One region of the Clostridium sp. 001 genome, then DNA from elsewhere that is predicted to be linked to it. Evidence: a T-box and tRNA genes for the amino acid it is inferred to sense, from the RefSeq annotation. Region 1 holds a T-box; the other regions hold tRNA genes.
What was found. A T-box is a leader RNA that pairs with one kind of tRNA and senses whether it is charged. The one in region 1 lies ahead of B5S50_RS06755 (valine--tRNA ligase), so its partner is inferred to be a tRNA-Val.
Positions count from the first base shown of each region.

Region 2: it encodes a tRNA-Val, which carries the amino acid that the T-box ahead of B5S50_RS06755 (valine--tRNA ligase) is inferred to sense. The anticodon was not compared.
Region 3: it encodes a tRNA-Val, which carries the amino acid that the T-box ahead of B5S50_RS06755 (valine--tRNA ligase) is inferred to sense. The anticodon was not compared.

Region 1 is NZ_CP020473.1:1,493,250-1,503,233, forward strand. Features, by position in the region: gene B5S50_RS06735 (DUF4364 family protein) at 1-454, shown strand, start outside; gene B5S50_RS06740 (YncE family protein) at 459-1,346, opposite strand; gene B5S50_RS06745 (TIGR03905 family TSCPD domain-containing protein) at 1,493-1,744, shown strand; gene B5S50_RS06750 (folylpolyglutamate synthase/dihydrofolate synthase family protein) at 2,434-3,780, opposite strand; gene B5S50_RS06755 (valine--tRNA ligase) at 3,878-6,526, opposite strand; T-box leader at 6,611-6,822, opposite strand; gene B5S50_RS06760 (hypothetical protein) at 6,979-7,383, opposite strand; gene B5S50_RS06765 (ABC transporter substrate-binding protein) at 7,615-8,415, opposite strand; gene surE (5'/3'-nucleotidase SurE) at 8,446-9,195, opposite strand; gene B5S50_RS06775 (protein kinase family protein) at 9,494-9,984, opposite strand, start outside.
Region 2 is NZ_CP020473.1:2,266,182-2,276,165, forward strand. Features, by position in the region: gene B5S50_RS10505 (beta-ketoacyl-ACP synthase III) at 1-899, opposite strand, end outside; gene B5S50_RS10510 (MarR family winged helix-turn-helix transcriptional regulator) at 892-1,368, opposite strand; gene B5S50_RS10515 (nitronate monooxygenase family protein) at 1,407-2,474, opposite strand; gene B5S50_RS10520 (DnaD domain protein) at 2,831-3,829, shown strand; gene B5S50_RS10525 (ATP-binding protein) at 3,822-4,808, shown strand; tRNA gene B5S50_RS10530 (tRNA-Thr) at 4,859-4,934, opposite strand; tRNA gene B5S50_RS10535 (tRNA-Asp) at 4,940-5,016, opposite strand; tRNA gene B5S50_RS10540 (tRNA-Val) at 5,022-5,097, opposite strand; tRNA gene B5S50_RS10545 (tRNA-Glu) at 5,113-5,187, opposite strand; tRNA gene B5S50_RS10550 (tRNA-Asp) at 5,332-5,408, opposite strand; tRNA gene B5S50_RS10555 (tRNA-Val) at 5,414-5,489, opposite strand; tRNA gene B5S50_RS10560 (tRNA-Glu) at 5,505-5,579, opposite strand; gene B5S50_RS10565 (pyruvate, water dikinase regulatory protein) at 5,805-6,620, opposite strand; gene B5S50_RS10570 (CoA-binding protein) at 6,811-7,188, opposite strand; gene B5S50_RS10575 (NAD(P)/FAD-dependent oxidoreductase) at 7,580-8,809, shown strand; gene B5S50_RS10580 (acyl-[acyl-carrier-protein] thioesterase) at 8,834-9,589, opposite strand; gene B5S50_RS10585 (adenylosuccinate synthase) at 9,743-9,984, opposite strand, start outside.
Region 3 is NZ_CP020473.1:2,589,478-2,599,461, reverse strand. Features, by position in the region: gene B5S50_RS12145 (ComF family protein) at 17-697, opposite strand; gene B5S50_RS12140 (hypothetical protein) at 670-1,692, opposite strand; gene B5S50_RS12135 (ATP-dependent RecD-like DNA helicase) at 1,676-3,913, opposite strand; gene metK (methionine adenosyltransferase) at 4,044-5,219, opposite strand; SAM riboswitch class I at 5,391-5,490, opposite strand; tRNA gene B5S50_RS12125 (tRNA-Tyr) at 5,570-5,654, opposite strand; tRNA gene B5S50_RS12120 (tRNA-Thr) at 5,660-5,735, opposite strand; tRNA gene B5S50_RS12115 (tRNA-Val) at 5,757-5,832, opposite strand; tRNA gene B5S50_RS12110 (tRNA-Tyr) at 5,842-5,926, opposite strand; tRNA gene B5S50_RS12105 (tRNA-Thr) at 5,932-6,007, opposite strand; gene yyaC (spore protease YyaC) at 6,257-6,805, shown strand; gene B5S50_RS12095 (rod shape-determining protein) at 6,898-7,929, opposite strand; gene spoIIID (sporulation transcriptional regulator SpoIIID) at 8,027-8,281, opposite strand; gene B5S50_RS12085 (M23 family metallopeptidase) at 8,502-9,218, opposite strand; gene spoIID (stage II sporulation protein D) at 9,370-9,984, opposite strand, start outside.

The DNA.
Region 1 (9,984 bases):
TATTTCCAATAATCAAATAACCGAAGTCATACTGGAAAATGACTTCATAAATTATTTTACTCTTCAGCAATATTTAAATGAGCTTCTATCTTCTAATTTTATCAAGCAGATAGATTCTCAAAGTAACCATAAATTTATAATTACAAAAAAAGGCATAAAGGTGTTGTCCCTCTTCGGAAATAGAATTTCCAAAGATAAAATAGATATATTAGACAGCTATATAGACGAGCGTTTTAATGACATAAAAAGTAAAATTTCAGTAAATGCCAACTATACAACTAAACATAAAAACAGCTTTATGGTAAATTTAAAAATATCAGAAAGTAATTCCATCTTAATGAACTTGAAACTAAATGTGGACTCTAAAAAAACTGCCCAAAATCTATGTGAAAAGTGGGAAAAAAACTTTTCAGAAATTTATTATAAAATAGTTGAATTACTTATGGAAGATTAAATATTTATTTCACAACCATACCTGTAGGTTCTCCACCTATAGGTATATATTTTTTATTTTCATCTTTTAAATTTACCTTTATCAATAGATTGTTATAATTATCACCCACATATAAACTTCCCCTTCGTTTTAATATACTTGCAGGCATCCCCCCTACAATCAACCTCTTTTTCTCCTTATAGTTATTTATATCCAAAACGCTTATTGTACCATCTCCAAAATTAGATACAAAACAGTATCTACTGCTGCAGTATATGTCTACTGGCGAATTTCCCACAATAATTCTATTTATAATTTTATAGTTTTTAAGTGATAATATGGCTATACTTCCCCTAAACTCCGATCCTATATTGCTTTCACAGATAAGTATATGCTGTCCATCCACTGCAAACACAGCCTTAGTAGGATAGCATCCTACTCTTATGTTAGCTATACGTTCATTTTTTTTGCAGTCTATTAAGGTTATGCTATCATCTTCCATATTAGATATTACTAGCAGCTTTCTTTCCTTATTCAAACATATACTGTAAGGAAGATTTCCACAGGGAACTTCTTCAACTACTCTTCTCATGCTAAGATCAAAAACAAGTAAGCTGTTTAAATCACTGCATATTACATATGCATTATTTTTATAGGTAATAATATCATTGCAGCATGCCCCAACGTAATAAGTTTCTTCCTGAATTTCATTTTTCATGTCTATTATAGATATGCTGTTACTATATTTGTTTGCCGTTATAAGTTTAGAATCACTTAAACATACACCATGGGGTCCAACTCTATAGGTCATGTCCTCAGATTTTAAATGTATTCTAGTTTCTTCATGAAAATCATCCAAATTCACCTTTGATACCGTATCAGAAGAAGTGCTGCATATATAAAGATACTCCAACACACCATCGCCCCCTTACAACTATAATATGAAGGTTAACTAAAATAGGTAATACTAATTAATTAATTTATTTTGTTGTATATTAACTTTATATTCTATATAATTATTTTGTTAATACATTATTTTATATGAAACAAGGTGATGAAATGTACAGTTATGTAACAAAAGGAGTTTGTTCAAGTCAAATAAATTTTGATGTTGTAGAAAACAAAATTAGAAATGTAAATTTTGTAGGAGGATGTAATGGGAACTTACAAGGTATATCAAAATTAGTAGAAGGAATGGATGTGGCTGAAGCTGTTGAAAAATTAGAGGGAATTTCCTGCAGTGGAAAAGGGACTTCCTGTCCTGATCAATTTGCAACCGCCCTTAAAAAATTAGTTTTAAGCCGTAAGTAAAAAATTTATTTAACATATAGATCTTCTAATTAGAAAGTTCACTTATACCAGTCATATACTAACAAATTTCATTACACTAAAAACTTTTAATAAGTCTAAAGCTTGGTATTTTGAAAACCTAAAGGTACTTAGATAAACTCGTACCTCAAACACATCTAAGTACCTAAGGTTTTCTAAAATACCAAACTAAGACTTATTTATCCGATGACTACCTGCTCTAATACTCCCACTTCTCCAAGTTGGAGTAAAGAGCAGCTACGTCCCTGGATAACGATTTCTAAGCATCAGGTGGAGTCAAAACTCCATCTGATGCCAAGAGCTCTGTTTATAAAAGTTTTTAAATGTAATTTCAATTTTGTTAGTATATTTTATGTATAAGTTGAAATTTCAATTACAAACCCCATATAAATCCAAATAATATTTATGATTTATAGGTTTTATACAAAAATAAACTTATGTGTAGAAATATTTTACAATAAACAAGTACATTTAAATATTTTGTATATAAGTCTTAGTAGAAAATTTATAAAAAAACTTAGGACTTTTGAATTGTCTGAGGTACGAGTTTTCAAAAGTCCTTAGGTTTTTTTAATTTTCTGCTTAGCCTTATCAAAATATTTAACCGTACTTGTGGTTGTAAAATATTCGGAGCATAAGTTTATTTTTAGTTAAAAGCCATAACTTCAAACTTATTTGCAGTTACTGTGCTTTCTTATAATTTTCCTCATGTCGCCTATCATGTAAAGAGAACCCGATATCAATAATATATCATCTTCGTCGCAGTAGGAAAGTGCCTTTTCGTAAGCATCTTCATAACTATCCAAAGCTTCACATTTAGAGTTATATTTTTCTATGACACCTTTTAACTCTTTTGAATTTTCAGCTCTTGTATTGTTTGGGGTAACGGCTATTACTCTCTCCGCTAAAGGAACAATAGTTTTTACCATTACTTCAACTTCCTTATCTGCAAGTATACCAAGTATAAGTATCATCTTATTGTAGTTAAAATAGCTGCACAAGTTTTTCCTCAGCATGGAAATTCCTTCTCTATTGTGTGCGCCATCTATTACAACTAGTGGTTTACGGTGCATTACTTCAAGTCTTCCAATCCATTTCACATTAGAAAGTGCTTTTAATATAGTCTGCTTATCTATATGAAATCCATATCTAGACAGTTCCTCTATAGCAAATAGTGCACAAGCACAATTTGTAAGTTGATGTCTACCTAAAAGGGATAACTCAATATGGTAATCTTCTTTTTTTGTATGTACCTTTATCTTTTGCACATATTCTTTACTGTTATTGTTGATTTTTTTCTGATCTTCAGGCTCTACACAATCACAAGGAACCTTTATAAGTGTGCTTCCCCTTTCACTGCATACCTTTTCTATAGCTTCTTCTGCTTCTTTTTCTTCAGGATAAAGTATTACGGGTATACCAGGCTTAACTATTCCTGCCTTTTCATGAGCTATCTCAGTTAGGGTATTCCCTAGTATTTGCATATGATCATAGCTTATAGAGGCAATTATGCTAAGTAATACTCCTCCATCTTCTTCTTTTGAAAATGGTGCCATAACATTTGTGGCATCCAGTCTTCCTCCAAGTCCCACTTCAACTACAGCTATATCAACTTTCTTTTCATAAAAATAATAAAACATGGCACAGGTAATTATTTCAAATTCAGTAGGATTTTCATATCCAAGCTCAATAACCTTTTTAACAGTTTCTGATACTTTGGTTACTACCCTGCTCAAATCATCTCTAGGTATATTAGTACCATTTATCTGAATTCTCTCTTCAAACACCTCTAAATAAGGTGAAGTGTACATACCTACCTTAAATCCAGCTTGCATTAGTATTCTGTTTATCATTGCAGTAATAGAGCCTTTACCATTAGTACCTGCCACATGTATTGTCTTTATTTTCTTCTGTGGGTTACCTAAAAGCTCCAGCATTTTTTGTGTTCTATCAAGTCCGTAGTTACTCCCGAACTTAGCAGTAGTTTCTATGTACTCGATTGCTTCATCATAATTCATAGTAACACATCCCCATATTTTATTTTATCCCATGACTGCGTCTCTGGATAAGTTAAATTTAATTTAGATGGAGTTTAATCCCCATCTAAATTAGATTTTATTTTATATTTTCCAATCTTTCAACTACAGTATTCAGCATTTCTTTGTATTTGTCACCTTTTTCTCTTTCTGCATTTACCACAGCTTCCGGTGCCTTAGCAACAAATTTTTCATTTGAAAGTTTGTTTTCTACCCTCTTTATTTCTCCCTCTAGTTTTTCTTTTTCCTTATTAAGTCTTTCAATTTCCTTATCCATATCTACCAGATCAAAAAGTGGAATAAATAATTCTGCTCCTCTAGTTACTGCTGATACTATATTTTTTGGTGCATCATTTTTATCTTTTAAAAATTCAACTTCACTAGCAGAAGCTAATTTTTTAAAATAATCTTCTCCATTTTGAAAAGCTTCATATGCATCTTTTTCAGCTACATGAACCATAATTTTTGCTTTTCTAGAAAATGGTACATTCATTTCTGTTCTAATATTTCTTATTTCTCTAATAGCCTCTATAATATATTCCATATCTTTTTCTGCCTTTAAATCTTTCAGGCTTTCATTATATTCTGGCCATTTTGATATAGTTATGGATTCATACTCTGTATAAAGGTGAGTATATATTTCCTCAGTTATAAAAGGCATTATAGGATGTAATAACTGCAAACTTGTAGATAATACATTGTTTAACACGTTGTATGCCACACCCTTAGCTTTTTCATCCTCACCATACATAACAGGTTTAACAAGTTCTATATACCAATCGCATAACTCTCCCCATATAAAATCATATAATTTCTGATAAGCTATTCCAAGTTCAAATTTTTCTATATTGTCTGTAACTTCTTTTACAAGAGTATTTAATTTGGACATTATCCATCTATCTGCACCACTGTAATCTTTGCAGTCTTTATACTTATTCATCAAATCTGCATCTATATTCATAAGTACAAATCTTGAAGCATTCCATATCTTGTTTGCAAAATTTCTAGATACTTCAACTCTTTCTGGATAATATCTTATGTCATTTCCTGGTGCATTTCCTGTAATAAGAGTAAATCTAAGAGCATCTGCTCCATACTCATCTATTACCTCTATTGGGTCTACACCATTTCCAAGGGACTTTGACATTTTTCTTCCTTGAGAATCTCTTACGATACCGTGTATAAGTACATTTTCAAAAGGAATGTCATCCATACAGTAAAGACCTGAGAATATCATCCTTGCAACCCAGAAGAATATTATGTCGTATCCTGTAACAAGAGTATTGTTAGGGTAGAAGCATTTCAAATCTTCTGTCTTATCTGGCCATCCAAGTGTTGAAAAAGGCCATAGTGCAGAACTAAACCAGGTATCCAGTACATCTTTATCCTGCTCTAAGTTAGTTGAACCACACTTTGTACATTTCGTAGCTTCTCCATCTGTTACTATAACTTCGCCACAATCCTTACAGTACCAAACAGGAATTCTATGTCCCCACCAGAGCTGTCTTGAAATACACCAATCCTGAATATTTTCCATCCAGTTGAAGTAAGTTTTTTCAAATCTTTCAGGTACAAATTTAACCTTTTTATCTCTTACAACCTTAATAGCAGGTTCTGCCAATGATTTCATCTTTACAAACCACTGCTTTGAAAGCATAGGTTCGATAGTAGTACCGCATCTGTCATGACATCCTACATTATGTGCATGTTCTTTGATTTTAACCAAATATCCCTGCTTATCTAAATCTTCTACTACTAACTTTCTAGCTTCATATCTATCAAGCCCATCATATTTTGTTCCAGGTAATTTTATAGTTCCATCTTCATTCATTACTATTATTTCAGGAAGGTTATGTCTTTTTCCTACATGATAGTCATTAGGGTCATGAGCTGGTGTTATCTTAACTGCTCCTGTACCAAACTCCATGTCTACATAGTCATCCTCAACTATAGGTATTTCCCTATTTATAATTGGAAGTATAGCTTTCTTTCCTACTAAATGCTTATATCTTTCATCTTTAGGATTAACTGCAATGGCTGTATCTCCAAACATTGTTTCAGGCCTTGTAGTTGCAATTTCAAGGTATTCGTCACTGCCTATAATCTTATATTTTATGTGCCAAAAATGTCCCTGCTGCTCTTCATACTCGATTTCCGCATCGGATATAGCTGTCTGACATTTAGGACACCAGTTTATTATCCTGTTTCCCTGATATATAAGGCCATCATTATATAGTTTTACAAAGAACTTTTTTACTGCCTTATTGAGGCCTTCGTCCATAGTAAATCGCTCTCTTGTAAAATCTGCAGAGCAACCAAGCTTCTTTACCTGGTTTCTTATTCTACCCCTGTATTCATTACTCCAATCCCAGGTTTTTTCAAGAAACTTTTCTCTTCCTATTTTCTTTTTTTCTATTCCCTTTTTTAGGAGTTCTTTTTCAACTTTTACCTCAGTTGCAATACTTGCATGATCTTCACCCGGAAGCCATAATGTACTGTAGCCTTGCATTCTCTTTGTTCTTATTATTATGTCCTGTATAGTATCATCTAGCGCGTGTCCAAGGTGCAATTTTCCTGTAATATTTGGAGGTGGTATTACTATTGTATACGATTTTTTATTTTTATCTGCTTTGGGTGTAAAATATCCTTTTTCTTGCCAAAGATCATAAAGTCTGTCTTCAAATTCTTTTGGGTTATAAGTAGTTGCCATTTCTTTCTTTTGTGCCATCAAATCTCCTCCTAATTATTAGATATTCTAATATTAATACCAATTCAAGTATTTACATTCTTAAATCAAAAAAAGCCTTCATCCATAAAGGACGAAGACCCGCGTTACCACCTTTTTTCCTGTAAATACAGGCTCTTAAAAAATAACGATTAAGAAAACCGTCTTTACCTACTGTTATTTCAGCAAAGAAACTCCAAAGCTACCTTCAAGATAATCCATATAGAAAACCTCTCAACTAACAAGTTTTCCTCTCTTTATACTCCATTATCTCTAATCCTCTTTTTCACAGTTAACAAATTCAAATTTATATAGTTCTATTATAACGTTATTTTTTAACCTGTCAAGAAATTTTATTTTCATTTTGAAACGTTTTATGATTGAATTGTGATAATGTCTTAGTATACCGCATTTAATTTTTATAGTAAAACTCTATATACGTCAATCTCATACAACTAGTATTTTTTAAACATATTTCCTGGCGAATCATTCAATAATTTTACACACAATCTATATTTATAGTGTATCATAGAAAGGTATTCTTCTTCCGATAATACATCTTGAAAATCATCTTCATCTACAAGACCATATTTAGGATGAAATATAATAGCTCCATAATTTATCCCGCCACTTCTTACACTTATAAAAAATACAGCAACAAATTTTTTATTATCTGCATTTAATAACGTTCCTGGAATATATACTTCATCCATTTCATTATATGAAACCCCATATAGATCTTCAAATTTCATACTTATGTCTCTATACACTTTTTCAAAATAAAATGGATTTTCTCCTATTTTCTTAAAATCAACCTTTCGTGCATAATCTTCTACATAATCTAAATATTCACCATTCAAAATTTACACCACCCACCATTCACACAGCAAAAAACTTTAATTGTATTTTATTCCATTATATCAAAAGTTATGTGTGGGAAGAGTTTAAATTTAAAATTAATAGTTAAGAATTAATAGTTATAATTAATTTTCACTCATTTTTCACTATTAATTCTTAACTTAAATGTAATTTTCAATTACTAATAATCTATTGATGTGTATAAGTTTATTTTCATTTCGAAATGCTATAAGTTATTTAATAGCTTTTTCTGCAAAAGAGTTATTAACTATCTTATTAAAGTCTGGTCTTGAAGGTATTAAACTAGGTTTATAGTTTTGTATTATATCCTCAAGTCTGTTTAAATCCTGCTGTTTTATAACTGGAGTAGTCGCATAGGCATTTATAGCTCTATAATTTTTCACTACAGAAATCAAGATATCTTCATCTGTTCCAGGGAAAAATGATTTTATAGCCTCAGCCACTTCTTTGTCACTGTGTTTTTGAACCCATATTTGTCCTTGATGAATTGCATCAGTGAATTTTTGAATAGTCTGTGGATTCTTTTCCATATATGATTTAGTTGAAAAATAACAGGTATATGGAAGCACACCAGCAGATTTACCTACTGAAGCAACTACGTATCCAGTTTTATCTTTTTCAAGCATACTAGCTGTTGGTTCAAAAAGTGCAACGTAATCCCCTGTTTTCGATTTAAAAGCTCCTCCTGTTGCAGTGTAGGCAATATTAGTCATCAAGTTAACGTCTTTTCCAGGTTGAATTCCATTTTTCTGCAATACATACTCCAGAGCCATTTCAGGAACTCCACCAGGTCTTCCCCCAATTATACTTTTGCCTTTTACAGATTTCCAATCAAAGTTTTTTTCCGCTTTTCTACCAACTAAAAAAGAACCATCTGTAGTTGTAAGTTGTGCAAAAAGTACGGGGTAATCCTTTCTCTTCTGGTTATATATATATATTGTCTGCTCCGGCCCACAAAATCCAATATCACAACTTTTGCTAAGTACCTGCTGCATAGTTTTATCTGCTACCATTACAAAAACACAAGTTTTTATACATTTTTATTAGTTAAAAATTTTATCAACCTGTTTAAGCAGTTTAAAATTAGTGAGATCATAGTGAAGTGGTGTTAAAGTAGCATAACCTTGTTTTATAAAATATCCATCTGTGTCAATAACAAGAGAATCACTCATCTTACCTTTTAATTGAAAAGTCTTTCCCTCATCTTTAGAATCCACCTCTATAAAATAACCAGTATATCCTCTTTCACCAATTTTGCACACTTTAATTCCTTTTTTTATCTTCATGGGCATATTTAAATTAAATACAACATCATCTTTTATATATCTATCTTCAAGCTTTTCCAGTACTCCTGAAACACATTTTGCTGCATCCTCATATTCTCCTTCAACTCCATCTTCAACTTCCATAGATGCAGCCAGTGAAGGTATTTTATTAATGGCAGCCTCAATAGCTGCAGAAACCGTACCGGAATACAACACGTCCAATCCAATATTCAATCCATTATTTATTCCGGATAAAACCATATCTACATTTCCATCTACAATTTTATCTATTGCAATCTTTACACAATCTGCAGGTGTACCAGTGACGCTGTAGGCTTTAGATTTTATTCCTTCAAGCTTCACTTGTTTAACAAATAAAGGATCTCTTACTGTTATAGAATGACTGCTGGCACTTTTTTCAACATCCGGCGCAACAATTATCACTTCATGCTTTTTTTCTAATTCTTTAGCTAATGCATATATTCCTTTTGCATTAACTCCATCGTCGTTGGTCAATAATAATTTCATAAATTAGCCTCCACACTTATATAAATTGATCATTTAAAACTATTCTACTACAAATACAGAAAATTAAATGTAGAAATAAATAAAAAATCAATTTATATTTTTATAATCACAAACTTGATTATCAAGTGATTCTTAGGTTCAGATGGAGTTTGCTTATAAGGATGACTTTCTCCAGCTGAACCTTAGAAGAACTTATCCAGGCGCGTACCAGTGCTTATCCCCCACTTTGATAGAAGATGGGGGTGTTAGCAATGGTAGTGCGATCGGATAAATCAGCTGGAAAAGCCCGGTAATTCAACTAGCCAAATACCTTGCAAAAATCATCCTCAACCTCAATGATATTTTTATAATTCTCCTTAATACCTATAAGTTTCTTTAAAAACATTATATTCTTTTCCGTTAACTCTAGCTCACTGTACCAGGGTTTTGATTTTCTGCTGCTTTTTTCAAAAGAAGAGTAATGTAAATGAAGCAATAAGTGGCCAAAATATGAAAAGTCTGCAGAAGGTACATACCTCTCATTATTAATGAATCTTGCAAGTCCAAAATCAATAAGATGCACATTATTTTCATGAAGAATCACATTGGGTACCCTTATATCTCTATGAACTATATTGTTGTCATGGAGATATTTTATTATATTTATAACCCTTTTCCCCACCTCATAAATCTCCGGTTGTGTAAATACGTGATTATCTTCAAAAAGCATCTCTTCTATCGTCTTTCCCGTTTTGTATTCCAAAATATAAGCATACATATCATCATTTATTATTGTATCAAATATTTTAG
Region 2 (9,984 bases), 770 kb from region 1:
ACTAAGTTTTTTTTGCGAACTTCATCTAAGGCTATCCCTATACTTGCAGCAGAAGTATTGCCATAACTATCCAAATTGATATAAAACCTATCCATACCTATTCCAAGTTTTTTTGCTGCGCATTCTATTATCCTGTAATTTGCCTGGTGAGGAATTATATATTTAATTTCTTCTAAAGTACAATCAGCCTGTTGAAGTAGGGCTTTAACTGATTTTTCTAAAACTTTTACTCCAAATTTAAATATTTCTCTTCCTTCCATTCCAACTACACTCTTAATAGTGCCTGTAACACCATCAACATAAGGATTGTTTACAGCTACTGCAGGACATGTTAATGAATCTCCCTTACTTCCATCTGATCCAGTATAAGTTGAAAGTATCTGATCTTCTTCTCCACTTTGCAAAAATGCAGCTGACGCACCATCACCAAACAATATACAAGTGCTTCTATCTTTCCAGTCAAGTATTTTAGAAAATGTATCTGCTCCTATGACAAGAACATTTTTAAACCTTCCAGCCCTTATAAATTGAACTGCAATATCCATTGCATATGCAAAACCTGAACAAGCTGCCGATACATCAAAGCATGTAGCATTTACTGCCTTTATATTTTTCTGAACTATACAGGCGGTAGAAGGCATAAAGCTATCCGGAGTAACAGTTGCAAGTACTATAAGTTCAATATCTTCTACACTTATTTTAGCATCCTTAATTGCCTCTATAGCTGCTTTTGTTGCCATATCTGAGGTATCTTCTCCTTGAGATATCCTTCTCTCCTTTATCCCTGTTCTGCTTGTTATCCATTCATCACTGGTATCTACTATGAGAGACAGATCATTATTATCCACAATCTTGGGAGGAACATAGCTTCCTGTACCTGTAATTTCTACTTTATTCATTATTCTTCTCCTTTGATCCAATTTTTAGATTATACTTTGATCTGAAGAAATTATTGAGTTTCTCCAATGATTTAATTAAAACCCCTTCTTCTTCTTCCGTTAACTCTCCTACGATTTCTTCAACCATATTAGAATGAAACTTATGGTGAACTCTAAAGGCAAGTTTTCCTTTTTGGGTCAACTGTATGTATACAATTCTTCTATCTTCTTTACTCCTTGTTCGTGTAACATATTGCTTTCTTTCTAAACGATTTATGGCCGTAGTTAAGGTCCCCATAGTTATATCTAGTTGACAGGCAACATCTTTCATTCTCTTCAGTTTATCCATACCTATAGCTTCTATAGTGTGTACCTCCGTTACAGATAAATCTTTAAATGTTGCATATTGAAGGGATTTTTGTTCTATTACTAGAATATCGTTAAAAAGATCTACTAACAATTCATTTATAACATTTATACCTTTGTTCACTAGATCACCACTTTGACAATTAATTTACGCCACTTATATCAAATATTTTCTGCTTCTAAAACTAGCTCTTTCATAAGTTCCTTAACCTTTACAATTTTGTTTACCTTATAAGCGTTACTTCCAACAAAAATAAGCCCTTCATCTATATTTCCTTTAACAGCATTGATCAGTGCTCTGGATATACAATAAGGAGTTTCCTTAGGATTACACTTTTTCAAACAATTGTAACATCTTTTAGGCGCAATTCTCCCTTCTTCAGCTTGCCTTATAAGCTTATTTCTTAAAGCTCTTCCAGGAAGCCCTACAGGACTTTTTATTATTTTTATATCCTCTTTTTTTGAATCTATGTATGCCTTTTTAAAGTTTATGCTAGCATCACATTCTTCAGTTGCCACAAAACGTGTTCCCATCTGTACTGCATCTACACCTAACTTGAAGAATTTTGCAATATCAGCTCCTGTATATATTCCACCAGCTGCTGCTACAGGAATATTCTTATTATATTTTTCTCTAAAATATTTAACTACTTTGATTACTTCACATACTATATCTTCTAAACATTCTTTTCCTTCTTGTAGTTGTTCTAAATGAAATCCCAAATGTCCCCCAGCTTTAGGTCCTTCTACTACAACTAAATCCGGAAGTCTAGAATATTTTTTCAACCAGTGTCTAATTATAAGAGAAGCTGCCTTCCCTGAAGAAACTATAGGTGCTATCTTTATGCTGCTTCCCTCAACAAGTTTAGGTAAAATAAGTGGAAGTCCTGCTCCGGATATTATAATGTCAGCTTTTTCCTCAATACAGGTCTTTACCATATCATTATAATCATTTATAGCCACCATAATATTTGCTCCAATTATACCTTTGGGACTTAATTCTTTAGCTTTTTGTATTTCCTTTCTCAATGCTCTAAGGTTAGCCTCCGTTGGGTTAGCTTCAAAATCTGGTTCTCTATATCCTATCTGCACTGTAGAAATTATACCTATACCACCTTCATTTGCTACTGCCTGTGCTAAATTATGTAGAGAAATTCCTACACCCATTCCACCTTGTATAATAGGTATTTTAGCTTTTAGATCTCCTATGATCAATGGAGGTAATTTCATGTGACCCCCTCCTTCAAATAATTTTTGATACTCGAATATTTTGATATTCAAAGTATATATTAAAAACTTTTAACTGTCCAGCATCTTAAAATTTTAAGATTAAAGACTACTATATCCTAAAACTTAATTTTATCCTATTTACCTTAGTATAATCAAGTAATTTTAATATAATATTAAAACAAAATAGTTTAAAACTATGCCTTTAAACTCTATAATATAATAAATTGAAAAGTTAGTAAACTTAAATATAGAAAATAATTCCAAAAGTATTACATTGTTATACTTTTTATATTTTGTTATAATATTTATATGATAGCTTTTTAAAACAAAGCTTATAAAAGGTAGGTAAAAAATATATGAGTACTTTTGTATTTAAGACCGCTGAAGCTAACTATACTCCTGTAAGCAACGTTTTTATAGATAAGTTTATGCCTAAAGCCCGAGGGGAATTTGTTAAAGTATACCTGCTTGGGCTAAAATATTGCAAATCAGGTGAATTAGGAGTTAGCTCTCAAATTGTTGCAAGTGCTTTACATCTTTTAGAAACGGATGTATTAAACGCCTGGAACTACTGGAATGACGAAAATGTTATTAAAATGGTACCCGTTGACAATATGGGAAATTATAATATAGAATTCTTAGATTTATCAGATAGAGACAATGAAAAAGAAGATGATATAAATTTACTTGAAGAATTAAATAAAACTTCTATTAAAGATATGCTTGAAGATATAGAAAAATCCTTAGGTAGGACCTTATCTTCAAAAGAAATGACTATGTACATAAGCTGGTTAAATGATTTTAATTTTTCTCCAGAGATTATACTTCTTTTAGTTCAATACTGTGCTTTAAAAGGAAAAACCAACAGCAGATATATAGAAAAAACTGCAATATCTTGGTTTGACGCTAAAATAAAAGATATAAATGATGCCCAGTCTTTTATAAAAAAACATGAAGATAAATGGATTAAAATAAGAAAAATTTTAGGCTATCTTGGTATAAAAGATGGAGAAATAATGAAGCCCCAAGAGGATTTACTTTCTAAATGGATTCAAGCTTACAATTTCTCAGTTGAAATTATATATAAAGCTTGTGACATATGCTTTCAAAGAATAAATAAGGCTGACTTTAAATATATTGATGGAATATTAACAAGCTGGAATAAAGATAAAATTAAGACATTAGAAGATATAGAAAAAAAGGATTTAAAGAAAGTAAATAAAGGCAATTTTAAAAATGTAAAAAGAATTACAGAAAATAAAAGTTCAAAAGGAACTTTTAACAATTTTAAACAGAGAAACTATGACTTTAAAGACTTAGAAAAAAAACTACTAGGATGGGATAAGAATGATTAAGAGCTATCACTCTAATATAATGAAAATATATGAAAAAATAAGAGACGATGATAGAAAAGCTTTAGGCTTTCGAAAGGAAGAAATTAAAAAAAAACTACCTGAAGTATTAAACATACAAAATCAAATAGGTAGACTTTCCTTAAAATTATCAATAAATATATTAAACAATGTCTCAAACAAGGATATTTACTTAAAGGAACTTCACCAAAAAATTTCAGATTTAAGGATAAAAAAAGCTCATATTTTAACATCTAATAATTATCCTGTAAATTATTTAGATATGTCCTATAAATGTGATAAATGCAAAGACACTGGATTCATTGGAAACAAAAAATGCGACTGCTATAAACAAAAACTTATTAAACTTTACTACAGCAATTCTGACTTCAAAAATATGTTAGCTAAGAATAACTTCGATAACTTTAACTTTCAGCTATATTCCTCCACCAAAAGTGAGGGAAACCCTACAAGTCCTAGAAAAAATATAGAAGTAATAGCATCCACATCGTGGAAATACATAGAAAACTTTTCTAACTGCAGCGAAAATTTATTATTTTATGGATCTGCCGGAACAGGAAAGACCTTCTTGTCAAATTGTATATCAAAAGAATTGATAGACAGAGGTTTTTTAGTAATTTATAGAACCTCTGAATCCTTGATTAAAGACCTAAGAGATATAAGATTCAACAATAATATAGAATTAGAAGATATTTTAATGAATTGTGATTTACTTATAATAGATGATTTAGGATCTGAGCAAATAACGGACTTTTCTAAAACTGAACTATTTAACCTTTTAAATAAAAAACTATTGAGACAAAGCAAAATGCTTGTATCCACAAACTATGACTTAGAAGAAATTTTAAAATGCTATTCAGAGAGAATTTCTTCTAGGTTGCTTGGAGAATTTACCTTGTATAAGTTTTTCGGAGAAGACATAAGAATAAAACAAAATATACAAAATAAAAATTTCAAATAAATATCTAGATAAAAAAAATAAGAATGTATTTAAAAATACATTCTTATTTTTGGTGCTGGCAGTAGGAATCGAACCCACGACCTACTGATTACAAGTCAGTTGCTCTACCTGCTGAGCCATGCCAGCACATATGGCGACTCAGGAGGGGATCGAACCCTTGACCTCCGGCGTGACAGGCCGGCACTCTAACCAGCTGAGCTACTGAGCCATATGTGGTGGGCACAACAGGGCTCGAACCTGTGACCCTCTGCTTGTAAGGCAGATGCTCTCCCAGCTGAGCTATGCGCCCACATATACTTACTTTTGGTGACCCCTAGCAGACTTGAACTGCTGTTACCACCGTGAAAGGGTGGTGTCTTAACCACTTGACCAAGGGGCCTTATTTAATTGTCAATGCAAATCTTTAACTATTACTACACAGCATAAGCTAAGAACTTTAACTTAAACAAGTAACTCTCACCTTAAGTGTAGACTTCTCTTTAAGTTAAACTTAAAAATCAAATCTATGCATAACCATAGATAATGGCGACTCAGGAGGGGATCGAACCCTTGACCTCCGGCGTGACAGGCCGGCACTCTAACCAGCTGAGCTACTGAGCCATATGTGGTGGGCACAACAGGGCTCGAACCTGTGACCCTCTGCTTGTAAGGCAGATGCTCTCCCAGCTGAGCTATGCGCCCACATATACTTACTCTTGGTGACCCCTAGCAGACTTGAACTGCTGTTACCACCGTGAAAGGGTGGTGTCTTAACCACTTGACCAAGGGGCCTTATACTGTTTTATTAAGTCGTACCTGACGACCTGACATACACTATAATACAAAATATTTTATAAAGTGTCAATACTTTTTTGTGATATTTTATTGGACATCTTTGAACTTTTCTTCACGATTCCTTATATATCAACGTATTAGGTCAATTTTATATTTTAAAATTTCTTATATAATTTTGGATTTAAAAGCAAAAAACAGCTTTCTTATAATAAAATTTGTACTTTAATAACCTTTTGATTCCATATATCCTATATATTCCATTACAATTAATGCTGTATCTTCTATTGCCCTTTTTGTCACATCTATTACCTTACACCTTAATCTTCTTATAACCTTATCTGAAAATTCCAGTTCCTGAAGAACCCTTTCTTCATTTGCATACTTAAACCTATTAGATGTAGTATTGTATCTATCTACTCTATGTTTTCTTACTTCTATTAAGTGCACTGGATCTATAGTAAGAGCTACAATCTTTTTTCTATCAATGTCAAACAGCTCCTCTGGCACAGGTACCTCGGGCATAAGCGGTATGTTCAAAGCTTTTATTCCCTTATTTGCAAGATACATACAAAGTGGCGTTTTAGAAGTTCTAGAAAGACCTAAAAGAACAACATCCGCATATTTTATTCCTGAATTATCCTTGCTATCATCATACTTTATGGCAAATTCTACTGCCTCTACCTTTTTATAATACTCAGAATCTATTTCCCATACAGCACCTGGCTTATATTCAGGTATTTTATTTAGTATCCTTGATATCATACTTATACAAGGTCCTAAAATATTATTTATAGGAATACCACATTCTACACACCTTTGAACTAGAAATTCTCTTACTTCTACAAGGACTATTGTAGATATAACCATGATATTTTCTTTGCTTTCTAACCCATTTATAAATTCATTTACATCCTCATAACTCTTTATATAAGGCACCCTGTGTACTTCTATCTCTGAATAAAATTGGCTAGCAGCACCTTTAGCAACAAGTTCTGCAGTCTCACCTATAGAGTCAGAAACTGCATATATTTTAAGCATAAAAAACCCCCTAAACTTTATTTGATGGCTACCTACTGTAACACTCCCACGCACTCTGTGAAAGCGACTATCACCAAATCAAAGATTTGGGATATCTGCTTTTCTATCAAAGCGGGAGATAACAGTAGCTACGCCCCTAGATAATTCATCTAGACTTAGTGGGAGAAACCGAACTCCCACTAAGTAAGATTCATTGATGTTTTTTCGTAAGTTCTACAAGTACACATCCTTTTACTGCATCAATTGCATTGTTACTGCAGAAATTTAATATTTCCTCACTTTCTGCACCTGGCTGTATTAATATTTTGTCTATGCCAATTTCAAAAGCTTTTTTAACTATATCAATACCAGTCTTAGGATTTATGCACAAATCAAGTACATCTACTTTAAAAGGTATTTCACTTAAAGATTTGTGTACCTTCCCGCTAGCATCTCTAGGATTCACTCCCTCTGCATTATACATTGCGCCCTTAAGAGAACTTAATATTTTAAAAGCATATTTTTCTTCATTAGACACATCGCCAACTACTACCCAGTTCTTATAATATAGAAAATTAGCAGCTTCCATTTGGACAACACTCCTTTTTACAAAATATATAAGATAATAGAAATGAATTTTTACCTCGTTCATGTTTATAATGTTGTTTTTATTATATTACAAACTGCAGTTAAATATATATTTTTTTGCAAACTGTATTAAAAGAAGTACAAGTAAGTTAAAATATAACTATCAAGTGATTCTTAGGTTCAGATGGAGCTTGCTTATAAGGATGACTTTCTCTAGCTGAACCTTATTAACAGTATTCTTAGTGTCTTTAGCACTTAGAATACGTTATCCTTTAGGGGAAGAACTTATCCAGGCGCGTAACAGTACTTATCCCCCACTTTAATAAAGATGAGGGGGTTAGCACTGATAGCGATCGGATAAATGAATTTTATTAAATAGGAGATGTATCTACATGTTTCATGAAATCATAGTAATTGGTGCAGGTGCTTCTGGTATCATGGCTGCAATTACGGCAAAAGACAGAGGAAAAGACGTAGCAATTTTAGAATCTAAAAGTAGAATAGGAAATAAAATATTATCAACTGGAAATGGGAGATGTAATATAACTAATAAAAATATAGATTTTTGTAGATATCACAGTAATAATACTCATTTTTTTGAAAGTGTCTTAAATAATTTTTCCCTTGACGACACAATAAACTTTTTTAATTCACTAGGTCTTCCAATTACAACTTTGGAAAACGGAAGGATGTATCCCCTCTCTCTTCAATCATCCTCCGTACTAGATATATTAAAAATGGCTATTGAAGATCGAAATATACCTGTTTATTTAAATTCAAAAGTCGGTAATATAGCTTTTGGTAAAAAATCCTTTAAAATATACTGTAATGATCAAATTTACGAATGTAATAAACTAATATTATGTACAGGTGGTAAATCTGCCCCTAATACAGGATCTGACGGTTCGGGATTTACCCTATGTAAAAACCTTGGCCACAGTATAATACCACCCCTTCCTGGCCTTGTACAGTTGAAATTAAGCTATACTCATTTAAAAGCCCTATCGGGAGTAAAATTTAATGGGTATGTATACATAGTTGTGGATAATATAATACAAAAAAGAGAATATGGAGAAATATTATTTACAGATTACGGAATATCAGGGCCACCTATACTTGACATAAGTCGCATAGCTTCCTGTAATTTATTTAGTAAAAAGTCCGTTAAGATTAAAATTGACATGCTTCCAGATTTTGAAGAAAAGGATTTAGTAGAGTTCCTGGAAAATCGCTGGGGAACTTTTGGTTACAGAAGTATATTCGACTCATTCATAGGAGTAATAAATAAAAAAATCATACCTATACTTTTAAGAGAATCATCCATTGAAGATATTCATAAATCATGTAGTGAATTAAATTGGCAGGAAAAAAAGAATATATGTCACTTACTCAAATCCTGGGAATTTACAGTATATGATACTAATTCCTTCAAAAATTCTCAAGTTACCTGTGGAGGAGTAGACACCTCTCAAGTAAACAGCACTACTTTGGAATCAAAAAAAATAAAAAATTTATATTTAGCAGGAGAAATTTTGGATGTGGATGGTGACTGTGGTGGTTTTAATTTACAATGGGCCTGGAGTTCGGGATTTACTGCAGGGAAAAGTGCTGCTGAAACATAATTCATCAGCCTTTCTCTCTGCTTTTTATTCTTCATTCTTTTCCCAAACCGCTTCTATCACTGATAATTCTTTTTCCTCTTGATCCACTATCTTATGCAGAGATATATAACTATTTTCTTTCTTTTTCAGTTCAGTATATATTTTTATTTTTTCTCCATATAATGCCTCTTTTTCATAAGTTATATTTAGATTTTTTATAGTAAAATTAAGTACTATATCAAGAGGTATAGTTTCCACAATCCAATCTACATACTTAACATTATTGACATGCCTGTTGGTATCTATGTCACTGTACCTTACATTAAAACCTTTTTCTATATCAAACTGTTCTGGTAACTTTATTTTTTTAATAATCAACGGTTTTATCTCATTTCCAGATACACCGTACATTTTATACATATCTTCAGTTATCCTAATTACTTTACGTTTTTCTTTATCTATAAGAAGCCATATTGAATTGGCTGATGCAATGACATTTTCCTTATCATCTAAAACCTTAAAAGTCCTATATCCATAGAACTTTCTGAAGGAATATGCTTTAGTTTGAACTGTTATTTTTTCACCATAATGAGGATACCTATTAATATGTATATCCCATTTATACAGTACCCAGGCTACCCCTTTTTGTTTTAAGTAATCAAGTCCTCCTCCTATATCTTCTGATTGTTTTGTAGATACATCTTCAAAATAGTTCATAAGACTTGTTACAAGCAATTTCTTTCTAAAATCTATTTCATAGTATTGGACTTCGTATTCTTTTTCAGTAACTACATTTTCCAATTTTATTTACCCTCCTTATCTTAGAAATTTCTATTACATTTATATTATAATATAATTTCCATTTTTTCTGTAGAATAAAATTGCTAAAGATAAAAAATTCACCCTTAAATAAACTTAATTTAATAAATTTATTTAAGGGTGATAACTTTAATTTTATATTTCACTTACATCTATTGTCTGATCTCTTCTTGGTCCAACAGATACTATAGATACCTTTGTTCCAGTAAATTCTTCTATTCTACTTAAATACTTTTTAGCATTCTGTGGTAACTCGTCATAAGTTTTGGCATTTTCTATTTCTCTGCCCCAACCTTCAAATTCTTCATATACAGGTTCGCATTTAGCTAAATCTTCTAAACTTGCAGGTACATAGTCTATAATTTTTCCATTAAATT
Region 3 (9,984 bases), 1.1 Mb from region 1:
AACTTGACTAATAAAATTATACTCTACTTTTTGCTCCAGTCAATACATTAATTTTTTTTGCTCCGTTTTTCAAAAGTTCTGCACAGCATGCAAAGGCTGTAGCACCAGTAGTTAAAACATCATCTATTAACAAAATTTTTTTATTTTTTATACTTTTTTTATTGCGTACCTGAAAGCTTTGTGACATATTACTCCATCTCTCTGTTTTGTCCAATCCTATTTGATCCTTTGTTTCCTTTATTTTTTGTAAGCAGCATATAACAGGCTTATTAGTATAACTCCCCAAACTGTTCGCCAAATATTCAGCCTGATTATATCCTCTCTTTTTCAATGCTTTCTTAGTCATAGGCACATATGTAAAAACATCAAAATCAATGTGATTATTAGCTATAATATCTCTCATACACTTTGCTATAACATCTCCAGCTTTAAAAGAACTCTTGTATTTTAATTTTATTATAAGTTCCATCATCGCTCCAGAATAATAAGCACTACTATAGCATTGAAATTTTTTATCATCATATCCAATTTCAAAACTGTCTTTACAAATTTTTATATTGCTTTCACAATCTTTACATATGGTTCTATCATCATATATATCCTTTTTACACAGTATACATCTTTCATCTCCACAATATATAAGCCCTAGTACACAATCCAATAAAAATCTTAAATTTTTAGTAATCCCATGTTCCATGCTTCCCTATTAAAATTGCTAGTTATACTCTTTGCTTTCTCAATCTCTTCTGTCTCTATATTAGAAACCAGTATAACCTCCTCTTTTAAGTTTTTTTCACCTCTTCCAACACTTCCACACAAATAAACAAATTCTTTATAAGTAAAGTTAATATCATCTGCAAAGTATACTATTAATTCTGAATTTTTTGCATTTAATACAGTTTCTTCAAAACAGTTAGTTATTAATATTGAGTTTTTGGCCTGTAAAAACTTATAGATCAATTTTTTATTCGTTTCCCCATTAGCAAAACATACTACATCCTGTGCTAAACTTCTACAATATTTATGCATATATGAAGCTACCTTTTCTATTTTACATTCGCTTGGTACATATATTATTATCTTCTTACCTATACTTATTGACCATTTTAAATAGTCGTATACCAAAAAAGGCATTTCTTTATTCATATTTAGTCTAGTAAGTATATTTCTCGGTTCGATTATTAATCCTTCATTCTTAGCAGGCAAAAATATCTTTTTACTATTTTCAACTATACTTTCTATAGAATATATTATGACTTTACTATCCTCATGAGTTAATTTGCTAATTAATTTGCATATCTCGTACTTATTGTATAATGAAAAACTACTTATATCATCATATATGATTAATTCAAACTTTTTTTCCAATTTTGCTGCATTTTCAAAATTACATATCTGCAATTTACAATTTAAATTACTTTTACATCCTTTTACATAAGCATAATCTGTAAAATGTGTATACTTTTTTATATCTTTTATTATATCCACATTGCCCATTTTTTCATTAGTAATATAAACAATATTTTTATTTTGTCTTATGTATTTTTCAATAACTTCCAGAAAAATTTCAGTAGAATTATAAGGAACCGAGATGCAATTTAAAAAAGTATCTTTAGTACCGCTCCATTTTACTATATTCTCACTTATTTTTTTTCTCTCATTAATAAGACATGCTTCATTCCACAGTAGCATTTGTTTCACTCTCCATTATATCCATTATTCTATATTTTAATAACGAATACCTTTCAAAGCTTTTATTATTATTTATCATAAAATTTAAGGCTTTTAAACTCCCCACAAGTATTACCATCTGTTTTGCCCTAGTTATAGCCGTATACAATAAATTTCTATTCATAAGCAGCGGCGGACCCATAAACATAGGTATAATAATTACCGGGAATTCACTACCTTGACTTTTATGTATGGTTATTGCATAAGATAAATCCAACTCATCTAAGTACATACTATCATATACAACTCTTTTTTCTTCATCAAACACAACTATCACTCTATTTTTTTCTTCATCTATATCTTCTATATATCCAAAGTCACCATTAAAAACACCCATTCCACTTTCCTTGTTTTCTTCTGAAATATCTTCCCATTTTAAAGTATAATTATTTTTAATCTGCATCACTTTATCTCCTACCCTAAAAGTCATGTCTCTAAACTTTTTTTCTCTCTTATTGGGACTTTTAGGATTTAGAACTTGCTGAAGTTTTTTATTTAAATTTGATACTCCCAAAATTCCCTTTCTCATAGGAGATAGTATTTGAATATCCTCTATTTTATTCCAACTACTATTAAAACTTGGTAACCTTTTATCTATTAATCCTACTAGTGTGTCTAATATATCCGAAGGATCTTGACATTTTATAAAATAAAAATCCTTATTCTTTTTGTTTAAAATAGGCATCTCTCCAGAATTTATCTTATGCGCATTAACTATAATCATACTCTCTTTTGATTGCCTAAATATCTCTTTTAATCTAACTACTTTAATACATTTACTGTCTATGAAGTCTCTGAGCACATTTCCAGGGCCTACAGATGGAAGCTGCTCTGCGTCCCCTACTATTATTAACCTAGTTCCCATAGATACAGCTTTCAATAAGTTATTCATAAGCACTATATCTATCATAGAAGCCTCATCTATAATAACTACATCGCATTGCAGTGGTGATTGCTCTCCTCTTGAAAAAAATAAAGCTTCTTCATCACTTCCCACTCCCATTTCAAGAAGTCTATGTATGGTCTTTGATTCTCGTTTTGTAGATTCTGACATTCTCTTTGCTGCCCTTCCCGTAGGAGCACCCATTAAAACTTTAAGCTTTGATTTTTCAAATAATCTAATTATGCAATTAATTATTGTAGTTTTACCTGTTCCAGGACCTCCTGTTATTATCTCCACTCCATTTTCAACTGCTCCCCTAATAGCTTCTTTTTGAGAAACAGCAAAGTTCATATTATTTTCCTTCTCAAAATCTTCTATCTCTTTATCTATATTAAAATCTATATCCTTATATTTAGTAAAAGCTAACATCAATATTTTTCTAGTTACACTCAATTCACAATAATAGTAGGTCATAGAAAATACACATACTTTATCTTCCCACTTCTCCAATTTTATCTTTCCATTTACAGAACTTTCATATATGTTTTCTTCCAGTTCTTTTTGAGTTATATGGAGTATGTCAACACCTTCTTTTATAAGGTTATCTATAGGCATATACGTATTTCCCAAGCTGCAAAACTTATTCACCAAATATCTTATTCCACTTTGTATTCTAAATGGAGAATTATTTTCTATTCCAAGGCTTCTTGCTATCTTATCTGCCGTTTTAAAACCTATACCACTTATTTCTTCTGTAAGGGTGTATGGATTTTCTTTCACAATACTTATAGAATCTGCTCCAAATTTTTTATGTATTTTAACACACTGGCTAGGAGTTATTCCGTAAGTTTGCAAAAATATCATTATATTTCTCACTTCATTTTGTTTAGAATAAGATTCCTCTATTAAAGCTATTTTTTTTGCTCCTATACCTTCTATTTCTTTTAATCTTCCTATGTTATTATCCAATATTTGAAGGGTATTTTCACCAAACTTCTCTACTATTTTCTTTGCTGTTACTGGACCTATTCCTGATATTATTCCAGAGGCCAAATATCTCTCTATGCCAATAGTAGTGTTAGGTATTATTTCTTCAGAAGCCTGAACCTTAAATTGATTTCCAAACTGAGGATGAAGAACCCATTCCCCTACAGCCTTCAAATTTTGTCCTTCAATTATATTAGGTATACATCCTACTATAGTTACTACATCTTTATTTTCTCTTATTTTAGCAACTACATACCCATTATCTTTATTTTGAAATATTATACTTTCTACAATTCCTTGTAATTCTTGCATAGAATCTCTCCTACCCCTATTTGCAAACAAAATCATATATTTATAAATAATTATACCACATTAAACTTTGTCTTAATCCAACATACTAAAAAAGCTCTATATCATGTTACAATATAGAGCTTTTCATTATTTACATATATTTTTTTATTTCTTCAACCTTATCTAATCTTTCCCAAGGTACATTAATATCAGTTCTTCCAAAATGTCCATAAGCGGCAACTTGCCTGTATATAGGTCTTCTAAGATTTAAATTTTTTATTATAGCAGCTGGTCTCAAATCAAATACCTTATTCACTATATCTACTATTTTTTCTTCCGGTATATTTCCTGTACCAAAAGTATCTACAGTTATAGATACAGGCTTTGCTACACCAATAGCATAAGCAAGTTGTATTTCCAACTTATCTGCAATACCTGCAGCTACTAAATTTTTTGCTACCCATCTTGCAGCATAAGCAGCAGATCTATCAACCTTGGTTGGATCTTTACCAGAAAAAGCACCCCCGCCATGTCTTCCATAGCCACCATAAGTATCTACTATTATCTTCCTTCCTGTAAGTCCAGAATCTCCCTGGGGACCTCCAACAACAAATCTTCCTGTTGGATTTATGAAATACTTGGTTTTATAATCTAAAAACTCTCGTGGTACAACAGGTCTTATTACATTGTTTATTATGTCTGTTTCAATTTGTTTTCTAGTTACCATTTCATCATGTTGAGTAGATACTACTATGGTATCAACTCTAACTGGTTTATTGTCTTCATATTCTATAGTAACTTGAGTTTTTCCATCTGGTCTTAGATAATCTAAAACTTTATCTTTTCTAACCTGCGCTAATCTCTTTGCAAGTTTGTGAGCAAGACTTATTGGCATAGGCATGTATTCTGGAGTTTCATTTGTAGCAAATCCGAACATCATACCCTGATCTCCAGCGCCTATAGCTTCTATGGCCTCCATTTCACCTTCCTTGGCCTCTAAGGCTTTATCAACCCCCATAGCTATATCCGATGATTGTTCATCAATTGAACTTATTACTGAACAAGTATCACAATCAAATCCATATTTAGCTCTAGTATATCCTATTTCTCTTACAGTATTTCTAACTATTTTTGAAATGTCAATATAACAATTAGTTGATATCTCACCCATAACTAAAACCATACCTGTAGTAGTTGCAGTTTCACACGCTACCCTTCCATAAGGATCTTGTTCCAATATGGCATCTAAGATAGCATCTGAAATCTGATCACACATCTTATCTGGATGGCCTTCTGTAACTGATTCAGATGTAAATAGTTTTCTCATTTTCTATACCTCCCATGTAAAAACATACTTTTCTTACAATAAAGTGAATTAATTCTATTGCATTAAATGCTAATTCAAATCCTATATTCACAATATAAACTGAAATACCTAAAGTGGCACGTCAATTAAAAAAACCTCTTCGATAAGAAGAGGTTAAATAACTTAACTACTCTCTTATCTTGCAGAATCCTGCAGGAATTGGCACCTTGGTGATTTTCACTGGTTGCCGGGTTTCATAGGGCCTTGTTCCCTCCGCCTCTCTTGATAAGAGCTATAATATAATTTTTTCATCTGTTAAGATTATATAATTTTTATAAAACAAAAAACACCTAAAAGTGCCTTTATATTTATGGTGGAGGAAGATGGATTCGAACCATCGAAGTCACTGACAACAGATTTACAGTCTGCCCCCTTTGGCCACTCGGGAATTCCTCCGCATTTGGTGCTGGCAGTAGGAATTGAACCCACGACCTACTGATTACAAGTCAGTTGCTCTACCTGCTGAGCCATGCCAGCTTATTCTATTATTATTCTAAATGGTGGGCACAATAGGGCTCGAACCTATGACCCTCTGCTTGTAAGGCAGATGCTCTCCCAGCTGAGCTATGCGCCCTTATATTTATGGTGGAGGAAGATGGATTCGAACCATCGAAGTCACTGACAACAGATTTACAGTCTGCCCCCTTTGGCCACTCGGGAATTCCTCCATGTTTGGTGCTGGCAGTAGGAATCGAACCCACGACCTACTGATTACAAGTCAGTTGCTCTACCTGCTGAGCCATGCCAGCTTATTTTATTATCCTACGTTCCTTAAAACAAGAACGCACTCAACGTAAATTAGTATACAGTTTTATTCACTTATTATCAAATTTAATATATGATTAAATTTTAATATTACATATCTCTTTCTCCATATTTCTCTATATTTCTTTCAAAATCATATTCACTTAATTTAGCTTTAATAATTTATATAAAGTCATCATATAAATTATATATAGTGTTCTTCGCAAGTACATACATAAAAGAAGGTGAATATATTGAATAAAGCAAAAAGTAATTATAAAGATCCCTTAGCATATTATAAACTTGCCTATTTTTTGAAAAATTACATTAATAACGATACCATAATTGTATGTATTGGTACCGATAGATATATAGGGGATTGCCTGGGTCCCCTAGTAGGTACACTTTTAAAATGTAAGCATTTTCCTCTACCTGTCTACGGTACAATTTCAGATCCTATACATGCTTTAAACATTGAAAGCAAACTGAATAAAATAAATTTACTTCACCCGCATAAAAACATTATAGGAATAGATGCTTGTTTAGGTGATCTAGAAACTATAGGCGATATTCAAGTAAGAGACTTTCCCGTTCATCCTGGCAAAGGTGTAGGAAAATCTCTCCCAGATGTAGGAAATTCCTCAATAATAGGGATAGTTGATTCAAATAGCAATGAAGATTTATTTAATAATACCAGCAGTAATATACGTCTTAATTTAGTTTTAAGTATGGCTGAAGTAATACTTTATTCATTAATTCATTCATATTATCTATATTACAACAATATTTTTACCGATATTTAACTATATCCAACATTTTAGTATCTATAAGAAAATTAAAATCTAACTTATTAAAAAATACATAATACTAAATAAGTTAGATTTTGTTCTTTGTTTTAATCTATTAATGTTATATCATCACCACTAAAAACTACTTCCATTTTGTCTAAATATTCAAGTACTTTGCCTGTACCTAGTGCTACACATGATACTGGTTCTTCTGCAACATAAACGGGTACATTAGTTACTTTTTGTATTAAATTACTCAATCCATTTAAAAGTGCACCTCCACCAGTCATAAAAATACCTTTATCAGCTATATCAGCTGATAATTCTGGCGGCGTTTTTTCCAGTACTGCACGAGTTGTATCTGCTATAGAATTTACAGTTTCTTTTAGTGCTATTCTCATTTCCGCAGAAGATACCGTTATATTTTTAGGAAGCCCTGTAATTAAATCACGACCTCTTATTTCCATACTTACTTCTTCATCTCTATCAAAAGCAGATCCTATTTTTATTTTTAAATCTTCTGAAGTTCTTTCCCCAATCATCAATTTATGTTCTTTTCTTACATATTTCATTATGGCTTCATCGAACTTATCACCTGCAACTTTGATGGAAGACCTTACAACTATTCCTCCAAGTGAAATTACTGCTACATCAGTTGTGCCTCCACCTATATCTATTACCATATTTCCACTTGCCTTAGTTATATCAATACCAGCTCCTATAGCTGCTGCTAGTGGTTCTTCAATTAAAAACACCTTTTTTGCACCTGCATTTTTAGCCGCATCAATTACAGCTCTTTTTTCAACTTCAGTAGCTTCACATGGAACGCAAACAACTATTCTTGGTGAAGATATTCTATTTTTACCACAAGCCTTGCTTATAAAATACTTCAACATTTTTTCCGTTACATCATAATCAGATATAACTCCATCTTTTAATGGACGAATGGCAACGATATTACCAGGCGTTCTACCTATCATCTGCCATGCTTCTTCTCCTACAGCTAGTACTCTATTTTTTATCTTATCTATGGCAACAACTGAAGGTTCCTTTAAAATTACCCCTCTGCCTTTAATATAAACAAGTACGGTTGCTGTACCTAGATCTATTCCCATATCAGTTCCTATACTAAAAAACATTCCCTTTTCACTCCTAATCTCCTTTGCTTTTCAAACTAAAAGGTAAATTTATTTACCTTTATTATCATATCATATTCTAATTATAATAGGAATGTTTTTAGCCTTCAATAGCTTTATATTTCATTTTAGTAGCCTTACCACCTCTTATATGTCTCTCTGCCTTATTATAATCTAATATACTCTTAGCTTCCTGAGCAATTTGAGGATTTATTTTAGGTAATCTTTCTGTCATATCCTTGTGTATAGTACTTTTACTTACTCCAAAAACCTTAGCCGTTTTCCTTATTGTGGCTTTAGATCCTATTATATATTTGGCAACTTCCAAAACCCTTTCTTCAATATAATCTTTCAATTTTATTCAACTCCTTTTTACAGCTACCGTTTTACAATCAACAATTGATGATGAAACTTTACATTATATATCCATAAACGTATTTACTCGTATTTATCATTAAACTAAATAATCTCTGCTAATTATTTGTTCCTATATATTTATAAATATGCTGGTTAATATTTTAAAATTCATTGTGTATGGGCCATTTCTCCATAAAATTCTAAGAAATGGCCAAATATTAGTATTTTATATATTTACCTGGGTCAACAAATTCTTTTCCTTTCAAAACAGCAAAGTGTAAGTGATCTCCGTATTTTTCATAAGCTGATCTCAATGTGCTTTTGCCAACTACTCCAATAACTGCTCCTTTTTTTATAGTTTGACCTGCACTAACTTTCACACTTGGATCTAGGTTAGAATAAACTGTTTTTAATCCATTTTGATGATCTATAATGACTTCTACTCCATCCTGTGTTGCTGTATTTACTGATTCTACCTTTCCATCCATAGCTGCGAACACGGGTTTGCCAAGTGGAGTTTGTATATCATATCCTAAGTTTGGTCTATAAGTTGCTGTAGAATCCCAATATACTGGATTTTCTGAATAACCTCTTGCAATATTACCCTCTACTGGCTTTTGAAAGGAAGTGCTTACTGGGTTAGATACTCCCTTCGATGCTTCATTATTAGATACATTGGATTTTACCTTGTTATCCTTTTTTACTTGAAGAGCATTGTTATAATTGGAAGAAGGCTTTTCATTTGCCTTTGCTGTTTCCCTAATTTTTTTCTGCTCTACAGCCTGACTTTTTTGAAGCTGTGCACTTTGATTTTTATTATTTCTTGCTGTTATTACTGCCGCTGTTACTGCAATGCATAAACATATAAACAGTATTACATAAAAGCTCTCCTTTTTTAAAAAGTTGAATGCTTTGTTAAAAGATTTTTTGTTCATAATAACACCTCCTTTTTGTAGTTTGTCCAGAGAATAGAAAAAAATACATATTTTATGAAATTTTTTTACAAAAAAAAGAGGAAATTTTCCTCTTTTTTACTTAATATTTATTTAATGTATTCTAGTAACATACAATTAGCTGATATAATTATTATTTTTTAAATAAGTTTACATTTTCTAGACTAGTTCCTTCATAATAATGAGACAATATATTTTTGTAGTTTTGGCCATTTTTGCCCATATAATTAGCTCCCCACTGGCTCATTCCAACTCCATGTCCATATCCAATGCATTGAATATACACACCATCTTTAAAATCTATACTAAAGTTTGCCGAATTCAATCCCATAATAGTTCTAAATTTCGTACCAGATATAGTAACATCACCAAGTTTAATTTCTTTTACAGAACCACTTTCATTTTTACTTTTTATACCTATCTGGTTGGGTAAGTTTTCTGAAGATAACCCTGAATTAGCATAATTTGAGTTTACCTTATTTATAAAATCTACGTATGACATTTTCACTGAAGTTTTATATTTTCGTGCACTTTCTTCTCCTGGACTTTCTACGCTCTTTAAATATCCCTCTGCTTCTCCAAATACATCTTCTGAATTTTCAGTTTTTCCTGCACTTACTGCAAAATAGTAGGGCTCCATCACCAATTTATTTTTGTAAGTCAGCACCTGTCCTGAAGTAGCTTGTACTGCATCTACAATTTTGCTCCAATACTTATCCCCCTCACTCTTAGGCCAGTTTTTCATCCT